2 regions of the Bacillus sp. BC08 genome follow, and region 2 is predicted to be linked to the other one. Evidence: riboswitches for the same ligand, from Rfam matches in the RefSeq annotation. Region 2 holds a riboswitch; the other holds the start of a gene.

Region 1 (6,442 bases), on a different contig from region 2:
CAGAAAAAGGGATTACGTTCTTTACAGATACGATGGGGCAAGTTACTACAATTGGTGGCGCTTCCAATCCACGCGGAGCCGCAGCAGCAGCTTTAAAAGATATTATTAACTTATATCGTAAAGATTTGTACCGTATTAATGAGGAGTAAAATCCACCATTGATTATTAGCCTTTATTTTATAAGACCGTACCGCCCTTTATAAAAAATACATATGTAGTGGACCTTTTGAGAATGAAATAAATATGCAAAAATAATTGTAGGGGGTAAGGAATTGTTTAAAGATTTTAAAGTTGTCAAAGATCGTCCTGTTTATATTCAATTGAAAGATTATTTGAAAAAGATGATTATGAAAGGGCATTTGCTCGGTGATCAAAAAATTCCTTCAACGAGGGAACTTAGTGAATTACTAAGTGTGAGCAGAAATACGGTGCTCGCTGCTTATGCAGATTTAGAGCAAGAAGGACTCATTTATGCAGTTAAAGGAAAAGGGAATTTTATTGCGAAGGTTGATATTTCAAACACTTCGTCTGTTGAAATAGATTGGAAAAATAAACTTAATACAGTTACCTTATTAGCGGATGAATTAGATTTAATGAAACATGGTGTTCGCTGGGAAAAGGGAATGATTGTTTTTAATAGCATTGCTCCAGACGAAAAGCTATTTGATGTGGAAAATTTCAAAAGAGCTTTTCTTACTCGTATGTCCATTGAAGGTGATGTCGTATTAAATTACGGATATGCAAAAGGTTATAGACCGTTAATGAATTATCTACTTCATTATATGGAAATGAAAGGCGTAGATATTTCGAACAAAGACATTTTAATTACAAATGGATTTACAGAAGGATTAGACATTGTACTATCCTCGTTATCAAAAAAATCAGGGCGGGTTATTTGTGAGAATCCGACCCATCATGCTGCACTCAAGCTTTTCCGCTTACATGGACTTGAAGTTCATGGAATGAATATGAATGAAGATGGCATCGATACGAACGAAGTGGAACAAAGTTTACGTGAAAAGGATTTTGATTTCGCGTATTTAATTCCTTCTTATCATAATCCAACCGGTATTGTCACGAGTTCAGAGAAAAGAACGGAACTGATGAGATTATTTTCAAAATATAAGGTTCCTATTATAGAAGATGGGTTTAATGAAGAGTTACGTTATTCAGGTTCACATTTAGCACCATTATTAACTTTTGCTGGTGCGGGTAATAATGTGATTTATATTAGTAGCTTTTCGAAAGTACTTTTCCCTGGTTTACGTGTAGGATGGATCATTGCCGATAAAGAACTGATTCATTATTTAGAAAGTGTAAAAAGAGCAAGAACAATTCACACATCTACTTTAGATCAAGCTGTTCTTTTTCAATATTTACATGAAGGATATTTTGAAAAATATTTAAAAAAGGCAAGGTCTGTTTATAAGAAAAAATATGAGTTAGCTGTTGGGGCGTGTAACGAGTACATTCCGTTTCAAAGAATGACCGGTGATGGTGGACTGCATTTATTTATAGAGTTAGAAGAAAAAATTCATGCCCGCACACTTTTGCAAAAGTGTTATGAGCAAGGGGTTACATTTTCTCCTGGAGATGTTTTTTACTCTGATGGAGGAGGAGCGAACACGTTTCGATTAGGATTTTCACGTTTAAAAGAAGAAGAAATAGTTCGGGGAATCAAAATAATTGGTGATACAATAAAAAATGAAATTTGGAGTTGAGGAAATGAGAATTGGCGTTATTATGGGGGGAGTATCCTCTGAAAAACAAGTATCAATTATGACTGGAAATGAAATAATTGCAAATTTAGATAAAAATAAATATGAAATCGTACCAATTACGTTAAATGAAAAAATGGATTTAATCGAAAAAGCGAAAGATATTGATTTTGCATTGCTCGCATTACACGGAAAATACGGAGAAGATGGGACAGTTCAAGGAACACTTGAAAGTTTAGGTATTCCTTATAGCGGCAGCAATATGTTATCTAGCGGTATATGTATGGATAAAAATATTTCGAAAAAGATTTTACGTTATGAAGGAATAGAAACGCCAGATTGGATTGAACTTACAAAAATGGAGGATCTAAATCTTGAGGAACTAAATAAGTTAGGATTTCCGTTAGTGGTAAAACCAAACTCTGGTGGCTCAAGTGTCGGGGTAAAGATTGTCTATAATAAAGACGAATTAATTTCAATGCTGGAAACTGTATTCGAATGGGATTCTGAAGTAGTAATTGAGAAATATATAAAAGGTGACGAGATTACATGTTCTATTTTTGATGGAAAACAGTTACCTATCATTTCGATTCAACATGCTGCTGAGTTCTTTGATTACAATGCGAAATATGATGATACTAGTACAATTGAAGAGGTTATCGAACTTCCAGCTGAACTTAAGGAACGTGTAAACAAGGCTTCACTGGCTTGCTATAAAGCATTAAAGTGCAGCGTTTATGCAAGGGTGGATATGATGGTGAAGGATGGTATTCCATATGTAATGGAGATTAATACATTACCAGGGATGACGAAAGCGAGTTTACTACCAAAAAGTGCAGCTGCAGCGGGAATTGAATATAGTAAACTATTAGATATGATTATTGAAACTTCATTAAGAGTAAGAAAAGAAGAAGGCTTTTAAGTAGAGGTATCATGAATAATTTTTGACAGTTACATGAAGTATGTTATGATGAATACAATACGAAAATTAAATATTTTATCCACTAGGGGGGCCTATTATAGGCTGAGATCAAATTGGAATTTGAGACTCTTAGTACCTGATCTGGTTAATGCCAGCGTAGGGAAGTGGGAAAGACATTGCTATTTTATGAATAAAAACTGTCAATTTCACTTTCTTTACGCCTGTAAAGAAAGTTTTTTTGTTTTACAGATTTAATAATGGTGGGTAAATACTTAAATTTCATACATAATTGGAGGGATTCAAATGACTTTTTCACAATCATTACGTAAAGAAGTAGACTCAATTTGGGAAGCTAGTTTTCATCATCCTTTTGTAAAAAAGCTTGGTGAAGGAACGTTAGATTTAGCTAGTTTTCGCTATTATGTGCTTCAAGATTCGTATTATTTGAGTCACTTTGCTAGAGTACAAACTTTAGGAGCTGCAAAAGCATTGGAATTAGAAACGACAGCTCGTATGGCACACCATGCTCAAAATACATATGAAGCAGAATTATCCTTACATGAAAATTTTGCGAAGAAACTAGGGATTACACAAGAAGAAAAAGATAATTTTATCCCTGCTCCAACTGCATACGCATATACTTCACATATGTATCGTGCTGCGTATGAAGGGCATTTAGGTGATATCATTGCAGCAATTTTACCTTGTTATTGGTTGTATTATGAAATTGGTGAGCGTTTAAAAGAGTGTCAGCCAGAAGAACCAATTTATAACGAATGGATTTCTGCTTACGGATCTGATTGGTTCCGTACATTAGTTGAAGAGCAAATTACACGGTTAGATACTATCGCTGAAAAAGTAACAGAGGCAGACCGAAATCGAATGAAACAACATTTTATTATTAGCAGTCAATATGAATATTCATTTTGGGAAATGGCTTATACATTAGAAGAGTGGCCAGCGAGTACAGAAGAGAAAAACGTAATAGGATAAAGAGAAGAGGTATCGCAAAAGGCGCATCAATCTAAGTGCGTCTTTTTTTAATTTATCCCGCTTTAATGGGCAGCCCGATTGACGAGGGCTGATAATCAGTGGGGGATGAAGAAAACCCCCACTGATTAAAGTTTCACTTTATAAAAATGAGCCCGTGGAAAAATAACCGAAAAATAGGTACATGAACAAGGTGCATCATCTAGTGATAGGTCATATTTTGTAGGTGTACGTATTGAACTTAGTTTATAGCGCTATTTCTACTTAGATTTAACGAACAGAAATATAGGAAAGCATTGAAAAGGTTGAAGTTTATAAATGGAGGTCATAAAAATGAATAAGTTTCAACAAGAACTACAAGCGTTAAGCCTTAATGATTACCAGTCTGGAAATATTGTGTATTGGGACCAGCAAAACCAATATCCATATTACTATATTGAAGATGCTGTTCGTCGCTGTGGAGGTTGTGGTGGTCGTTGTGGCGGTTGTGCGGGTCGCTGTGGTGGATTTCGTTGTGGTGGGTTCCGTTGTATTGGTTGCTTCGGTTGTTTTGGTTGTGGAGGCTGTGGCGGTTGTGGAGGCTGTAGTAGCTGTGGTAGTTGTTCTAATTGTTTTGGTGGTTTTAATGGTACTACTGATACAACTGGTACTATTGTAACATATGAATATTGATAGGAGAAAAAGGAATCCATTAGTGAAGCATTATATAATTTTTATAAAAGAATTTAATTAAAACACATATAGCATTCAAGTGAAAGAAAGATATTTAGATTTTTAGTTGTAAATCAAGATAAAATCGAAAAAGCAATGACTAGATTTAAAACCTAATCATTGCTTTTTCATATTTTTATCATCAAATAAGAAATCTGTTGCTTCTAGTTAGTGGGTAGCGAAAGAAATTATTACAACTATGTAAGGTTAATGTAATGTTAATCAATAGTAAAAGAATATACTTGAGTGTATTTTAAATAAGATTTAAAAGTACTGTTTATTTTTTTAATATTGGGGTAAGTAAAATTTTATTAGGAAGTGTATTAAAATGATTGAACTTAAATCTATTATCCATTCGTACAAACTAAAGAGAAAAATAGCAAGGGATTTATACGGAAACAGAGATGAATTGACACTGTTATTAAATGAATTTAATAACATGAAACACACAGTAACATGTGAAAAAAAGAAAAATAATATATTATCTCGTTTACAATTAATTTATCAGAATATGAAATTAGATAAACGGTATCCTCTTCCAATTACTTTTAATAGTAAATTATTGAATCGATTAGAAAAAGAATCTCTTCATTCTATTGAGGAAGGTATAGCATGTCTACAATTAATGTTAGATATAAATTATGAGAAAATAAAACAATATGGATCGAGTACAAGTAGGTCATTTGTTCCATTATCGCAGTCTTCCATTTGTCTTGCTGATTGTGTTTGTATAACTGGATTTGCATTAGGATTACTAGGTGCAATTACATTTGGAGGATTTATGGTATCTGTATGTTCAATTACATAATGGTTGATGTTTGCAAGAAGGGCACTGAATTAAGGTGTTCTTTTTTATTTCTATTGTAAAATTATTGTAGAGGTTAATACATTACATCATTCCTGTCGCAACAAAGGAGTTCAGCCCCAACGGTGCGTGTCAAGGGGCTGAACTTTGAGTGCTCTTCTTTAATAGATAAATATAATTATCAATCTCTCGCATTATACTAGGTTAATTAAATATATAGCTTGATATTTACATGTAGTGATGTAAACAAATCTGAATGGATTATTGCGATTCTAGAGATTGTAAAGCCATACATGGATGAAAAAGATTTTGAGCAAGTAATATTTAAAACTGTAGTCCTTATGCAAGAGGAATTGGATAGTAAATAAAATTGTTATTTCATTGTAAGTAAAAAGAGCACACATATAAGTATGTTCTTCGATAAGAAAGGTAGATCCCTATGAGCGGAGAGACTACATACAATATCGTATGTTTGTTTCTTTAAATATGAAGAAAAATTCAGCAAAAGGTCAACGTAAAGTCAATGAAAATTCAACAAAAATACTATTTGGTAAGTACACGTAAAAAAGAGCAGCTAGCAAAAGCTAACTGCTCATGTAAGAAAATAGGAGAAAAATAATCATGTGTTTACATTATTTACGGAATTTTGAGTTTTATTCAGGGGGAGATATTCATAAATTTTTAATAAACGATAATATCTATGCAATACACGGAATATTTAAAGTTTATAAGTGTAAAAGGAGGTATAGGTGGTATGGAAAAAAAGAATACAAGAGTAGTTAGGGTATTTATAGCAAGTCCATTTTTTAATGATGAACAACTTAACAGGGTAAAGAGACTAGAAAATGCGCTTAGTAACAATCCTTTTGTTGCAGATATTTTTTCAGCTAGGTTTTATCAACATGAACATTTAACTTTTGGATCTATGGAGTGGAGAACTGTAGTTTTTCATAATGATTTAAAATATTTAAGAAGAGCGGATGTAGTAGTGGCAATTCATGATTTCGTGAATGGGTGTGTAGATAGTGGCACGGCTTTTGAAATTGGTTACGCATATGCATTTCAAAAGCCTATTATTTTAATAAAAGAAAAAGAAAGTATACCTAACCTTATGTTAGTTGAAAGCTTACATGCCTATCTGACAAATGTAGAAGATGTTGCCACGTATGATTTTATTAATATGCCACGTATTCCATATAAAGGGCCACTGGAGTGAATTGTAGCGGCACAACATTCCTTTTGGTAACTATGCATTTTGCCGCTTTGTTTCCATTGCTGATGCAAAGAAAGAAGCGC
Region 2 (6,442 bases):
TGCAAACCAAATGTAGAAAGCATCGTGTCTGGTAACGTCTTTAAAGCGGGGGCAACAGCAGTTGTTGCTATTTTCGGTATCGCTTGGATGGGAGATACTTTCTTTAACGGAAACTTAAATATGATTCAAGGATCAATTCAACACCTAGTAACAAGTGCACCATGGCTATTTGCCATCGCATTATTCATTCTATCTATTTTACTATACAGTCAAGCCGCAACAGTACGTGCTTTAATGCCTCTTGGATTATCACTCGGTATTCCACCAGCACTACTAATCGCGATGTTCCCTGCAGTAAATGGATACTTCTTCATTCCAAACTATGGAACAATTGTTGCTGCCATTAACTTTGATCGCACTGGTACAACTGGCATTGGTAAATATGTTTTAAACCATAGCTTTATGATTCCAGGTCTAATCGCAACGTTCACTTCTATCGGAATTGGAATGCTCTTAATTTCAATTATGTTTTAAAGAAAAAGCACAAACCTACAATTGTAAAAGGTTTGTGCTTTTTTAATCAAACGTTTGTTTAAATATTTTTAACCGACCATTCTTCCATTATGTTCTTTACTATTTGTGTGAAGTTTCTTTTTCCTACAAACTCCTGTTTACTTCCTCCACTAACTTCTTCGTACTTTCATACGCAGATTCCGCTAAACTAATCGCAGAAATAACTGAAACACCGTCCGCCCCTGCTTCTATAACTGAAGCTGTATTTTCAATTGTAATGCCACCAATCCCAACGATTGGTGTTGTAATTCCTTGTTCTCTAAAATGAGCTAAACCTTTCGTTCCTTGAACTGCTTTCGTATCTTTTTTCGTACTCGTTGGAAAAACAGGGCCAACACCTAAATAATCAGCTCCGTTTTCAATTGCCCAGCGTGCTTCTTCAATTGTATGTGTAGATACACCAACAATTTTATCCCCCATTTTTTCACGAACAGAAGTAATTCCTTCATCATCTTGTCCAACATGCACGCCATCTGCATCTAACTCGATAGCTAGTTCCACATCATCATTTACAATGAATGGGACACCGTACTCCTTACAAATCGCTTGTAATTCTTTTGCGAAACAAATACGTTTCTCTCCCGTTAAAGCCCCTTCCCCTTTTTCACGGAATTGAAAAATTGTTATACCGCCTTCAAGTGCACCTCTCAACACTTGTAGTGGCTCCTTCGTACAATTGTTACTTCCCATAATAAAGTATACTGATAACAATCTAGACATTTCAGCCTTTGTAATACGCGACATCTAATTTCCCTCCTTACTATATAAGCTCAATCTTCCCATACTTCTCAATATCATCTGAAGTTGTATTCGCTAACTGATTTAAAAATTCAATTTGGAAACTACCAGGTCCCTGCTCCACTGTCTTAGCAGCTGCCAGTTCCGCAGCTACACCATAAAACGTTAATGCAGCTACTGCTGCCTTTACATAATCCTTTTCTACTGCTACAAATGCTCCTATTACAGAAGTTAGTAAACAACCAGTTCCCGTAACTTTCGTTAAAATAGGGTGACCATTTCGAACAAGAATCGTTCGCTCTCCATCTGTAACAACATCTTCTTTTCCAGTAATCACCGCAACTGTATTTAATTCATCAGCTGCCTGCCTTGCAATACTTACGACATTTCCATTTCCAGCACCGACGTCTACCCCTTTGATTTCCCATCTCTCATTAATAACGTTCGCTATTTCAGCTGCATTTCCACGGATAATCGCTAAATCAATTTCGGCCGGAATATGTCTCGCAACTTCTGTTCGATACGATGTTGCTCCTGCACCAACTGGATCAAACAATACTGGTACATTGTTCACATTTGCTGATTTACTCGCAAGTAACATCGCTTCTACTTCTTCAGGACGAAGTGTCCCCATATTTAATACTAACGCTCCAGCAATGCTAGCCATTTCTGCCACTTCTTCTTTTGCATACGCCATTACAGGCGATGCCCCTAACGCTAACAAACCGTTAGCTGTAAAGTTTGTTACAACAACATTTGTAATATTATGAACGAGCGGATTAGATTCTCTCACCAAATCCACTACTTTACTAATTTCTTTCATATTCATTCTTCTCATCCCCTAACTATAGTGATGGGAGATACACAAAAAGACACTTTGCGCGTACGCAAAGTGCCTGAACATGTGCTTTTACACTCTCCCTACGCTGGCATTATCCAACAGGTTCAAATGGTCAATGACGGATTAGTCATACTCTCAGTTTGCATCCACAAACTCCCATGTGTTTAGTATTCATCTACTTCAAAGTCTACTCTTATTCTAGTAAAATAACAAGTTCTTTCCTTTTATAGAATGATAGAGATCATAACTCTCCTGATTCAACCATTCTTCTCCTTTATATAAGTAAAACTCTCACACGTATATTTCATCACAAATAACTCAAACCGTCAGCAAGACTGAATAGAACAAAGATGTATGCTATATTTAACGTATGGAAATTTGAAAGGATGTTTTTAAATATGGCAAAAAGTATTGTAATTGCTGAAAAACCTTCTGTTGCACGTGATATCGCACGTGTACTGAAATGTGATAAAAAAGGGAACGGCTATCTTGAAGGTAGTAAATATATTGTTACTTGGGCTTTAGGTCATCTCGTTACATTAGCTGATCCAGAAAGCTATGATGTGAAATATAAACAATGGAATTTAGAAGATTTACCGATGCTACCTGAGCGTTTGAAATTAACGGTTATTAAACAAACAGGGAAGCAATTTAATGCTGTGAAGAGTCAGCTTCTTAGAAAAGATGTAAATGACATTATTGTAGCGACAGATGCTGGACGTGAGGGAGAATTAGTCGCTCGTTGGATTATTGATAAGGTTCGAGTTAACAAACCAATCAAACGTCTATGGATTTCATCTGTTACTGATAAAGCGATTAAAGATGGATTCGCTAATTTAAAACCAGGTAAAGCATATGACAATTTATACGCTTCAGCAGTTGCACGTTCAGAAGCTGACTGGTATATCGGTCTTAACGCGACTCGCGCTTTAACGACTCGCTTTAATGCCCAGCTGAATTGCGGCCGTGTACAAACACCTACTGTCGCTATGATTGCTAATCGTGAAGATGAAATAAAGAACTTCAAAGCTCAAACTTACTACGGCATCGAAGCACAAACGACGAATCAGTTAAAGCTGACTTGGCAAGATGCTAACGGTAATAGCCGCAGTTTTAATAAAGAAAAAATTGATGGCATTGTAAAAGGTTTAGATAAGCATAATGCTACTGTTGTGGAAATTGATAAAAAACAGAAGAAGTCATTCTCTCCTGGTCTTTACGATTTAACTGAATTACAACGTGATGCAAATAAAAAGTTCGGTTACTCTGCAAAAGAAACATTAAACATTATGCAGAAATTGTATGAGCAACATAAAGTGCTAACGTACCCTCGTACAGATTCACGCTATATTTCATCTGATATCGTTGGAACACTTCCAGAACGTCTAAAGGCGTGCGGAGTTGGAGAGTACCGTCCTTTAGCACATAAAGTATTACAAAAGCCTATCAAGTCTAATAAGTCATTTGTTGATGATAGTAAAGTAAGTGATCATCACGCAATTATTCCGACAGAAGGATACGTTAACTTCTCGGCCTTCACAGATAAAGAACGTAAAATTTATGATTTAGTTGTAAAACGCTTCTTAGCAGTTTTATTCCCAGCATTCGAATACGAGCAACTAACGTTACGCACAAAAGTTGGTAATGAAACGTTCATTGCACGCGGAAAAACTATTCTGCATGCCGGTTGGAAAGAAGTATATGAAAATCGCTTTGAAGATGATGATGTAACGGATGACGTAAAAGAGCAACTTCTACCTCACATTGAAAAAGGCGATACATTAACTGTAAAGTTAATTATGCAAACATCAGGTCAAACAAAAGCACCTGCACGATTTAACGAAGCTACTTTACTTTCAGCAATGGAAAACCCTACAAAATATATGGATACGCAAAATAAACAACTTGCTGATACACTAAGATCAACTGGTGGATTAGGTACTGTAGCAACGCGTGCTGATATTATCGACAAGCTATTCAATTCATTCTTAATTGAAAAACGTGGTAAAGATATTCACATTACTTCAAAAGGCCGTCAGTTACTTGATTTAGTGCCAGAAGAATTAAAATCACCTACACTAACTGGTGAGTGGGAACAAAAGCTCGAGGCAATTGCAAAGGGTAAACTGAAAAAAGAAGTATTCATTTCAGAAATGAAGAACTATACGAAAGAAATTGTATCTGAAATTAAATCGAGTGATAAAAAATATAAACATGACAACATTTCAACGAAGTCTTGTCCAGATTGCGGTAAACCAATGCTAGAGGTAAACGGCAAAAAAGGAAAAATGCTCGTTTGCCAAGACCGTGAATGTGGTCATCGTAAAAACGTATCTCGTACAACAAACGCTCGTTGTCCGCAATGTAAGAAGAAGTTAGAATTACGTGGTGAAGGTGCAGGACAAATCTTTGCATGTAAATGTGGCTATCGCGAGAAATTATCCACATTCCAAGAAAGACGTAAAAAGGAATCTGGAAGCAAGGCTGATAAGCGCGACGTTCAAAAATATATGAAACAACAGAAAAAAGAAGAAGAACCATTAAATAATCCGTTCGCAGAAGCTTTAAAGAAATTAAAATTTGATTAAACAAAAAGGTTCCTACCACTCTCGGTAGGAACCTTTTATTATTAATGAATAATTTTACTTCCTTTTGCGTTCTCAACAAACTTTTCACTCGATTTGTTAATTGGTGTTTTCAGTAATAACGCAGCTACAATCATAACTACTACGAAAGCACTTAACACAAGTAAATCTCGCGTTACGATATCCCATAGCATTCCGCCTACTGTTTCACGAATTGCACTAATTGCGTATGTGAACGGTAAGAACGGATAAATTGCTTGGAAGAACGCTGGTGTCATTTGAATTGGGAATGTTCCGCCCGATCCTGCTACTTGCAGTACAAGTAAAATGATCGCCATCGATTTCCCAACGTTTCCGAAAATAGAAACGAGCGAGTATACGATACAAACGAAGACTCCACCAATAAATAAACTAAATAACACAAACCAGAACTTATCGACTACGTACGTACCGAGCAAGAATATATCTCCCATCGATACGATAAACGCTTGTGAAAGACCTATCGTTAAGAATGTTAATAAACGTCCGAAGTAAATTTCATGGCTCTTATAATTCGCGCCCTCTTCGTGTACTTCTACTGTTAATAATGAAACCATTAATAATGCGCCTACCCATAATGCAAGCACTGTATAGAATGGTGACATTGCTGAACCATAGTTCGGCATCGCAAATAATTTATTCTCTTTTAAATTGACTGGATTCGCAAAGTAATCACTTTGCTTTTCAACATCATTTTTCAATAAGCGTATGATGTCTTTTATATCCTCTTCAGATTCAAAATCACGAATTTTATTTGCTAGTTCTTTAATCTTTTTCTCAGTTTCCGGCATGTCGGCCTTAATGTCTGTTAATTTCTTTTTACCATCTACTAAGCCTTTTGATGAATCTTCTAGTAACTTTTTAACATCTGGAAGCTTTTTGTCTGCTTCTTTTAAAATTTGAGATGTATTTTTAGACATACGTTTCGTACGTTCAATTGCTGTGTTAAAGTTTGGAACAATTTCTGAATCATATGTTGCTAAGAAATCGCCTAATTGAGCTGAAGCATTTTTAGTCGCTTCATTAATACTTTCTACGACCTCTTTTGTAGGCTTCTGTCCATTATTGATTAGTGTAGTTGCCTTATTTGTTGCATCTATACCTTTTTGAACAGAATTTTGTATTTTGTTCAATTTTGCAATTCCACCATTAAGGTTTTTTCCGCTATTTACATCTGCTAATACCTTATTTGTGCTTTCTAGAACCGGAATCGCATCACCAATTAGATTATTAGTAGCTTGTAGTTGACCATTTAAATCATTTAAAGCTACTTTTGTACTATCTAATCCATTAACACCTCTATTATTTACGTCTGCTATAACACCTTCTAAATTATTTTTTGCCTTTTCATATTCATTTTTCACACTATCGTATGCTTCATTTGCATCAGCTTTAGCTTGATCGACTGTGCTAACTGCTTTTTTATAATCTGCTACAAACGTTTCATTATAATCTTTTTCCGCTTGATCAATTAATCCATTTGCTGCATCTAATTTTTGATTCGCTACATCTGTTACATCTTTCTTTACTTCTTGTCCTGTACCGATAACATTTACAATATCTTTAATACCGTTGTTTGCATTTTCCATACCGCTTTTCAGCTTAGTTAAGCGATCCACTCGCCCTTGGAAAAAGCTTTGACCAAAATCAGTCGTTGCCGATTTTTGAAGTTCAGTAAATACATTAATAAGGTATGCAATACTATCTGTACGACCTTGAAGATTTT

What was found. Region 2 has a riboswitch for thiamine pyrophosphate ahead of thiM (hydroxyethylthiazole kinase). Riboswitches for the same ligand answer to the same signal wherever they lie in the genome.
Region 1: linked by a shared signal. The riboswitch ahead of tenA (thiaminase II) and the one ahead of thiM (hydroxyethylthiazole kinase) in region 2 are both predicted to bind thiamine pyrophosphate.

Annotation. Positions count from the first base shown of each region.
Region 1 covers NZ_JBTGPA010000031.1:526,943-533,384, reverse strand. The annotation lists gene ACXVYO_RS13425 (homoserine dehydrogenase) at 1-149, shown strand, start outside; gene pdxR (MocR-like pyridoxine biosynthesis transcription factor PdxR) at 273-1,721, shown strand; gene ddlB (D-alanine--D-alanine ligase) at 1,726-2,640, shown strand; TPP riboswitch at 2,715-2,820, shown strand; gene tenA (thiaminase II) at 2,944-3,633, shown strand; gene ACXVYO_RS13405 (heterocycloanthracin/sonorensin family bacteriocin) at 3,964-4,302, shown strand; gene ACXVYO_RS13400 (homoserine dehydrogenase) at 4,670-5,149, shown strand; gene ACXVYO_RS13395 (nucleoside 2-deoxyribosyltransferase) at 5,901-6,362, shown strand; partial or broken gene ACXVYO_RS13390 (N-acetylmuramoyl-L-alanine amidase C-terminal domain-containing protein) at 6,376-6,442, shown strand, end outside.
Region 2 covers NZ_JBTGPA010000030.1:101,414-107,855, forward strand. The annotation lists gene ACXVYO_RS10160 (anaerobic C4-dicarboxylate transporter family protein) at 1-474, shown strand, start outside; gene thiE (thiamine phosphate synthase) at 598-1,257, opposite strand; gene thiM (hydroxyethylthiazole kinase) at 1,274-2,080, opposite strand; TPP riboswitch at 2,153-2,262, opposite strand; gene topB (DNA topoisomerase III) at 2,491-4,680, shown strand; gene ACXVYO_RS10180 (YhgE/Pip family protein) at 4,722-6,442, opposite strand, start outside.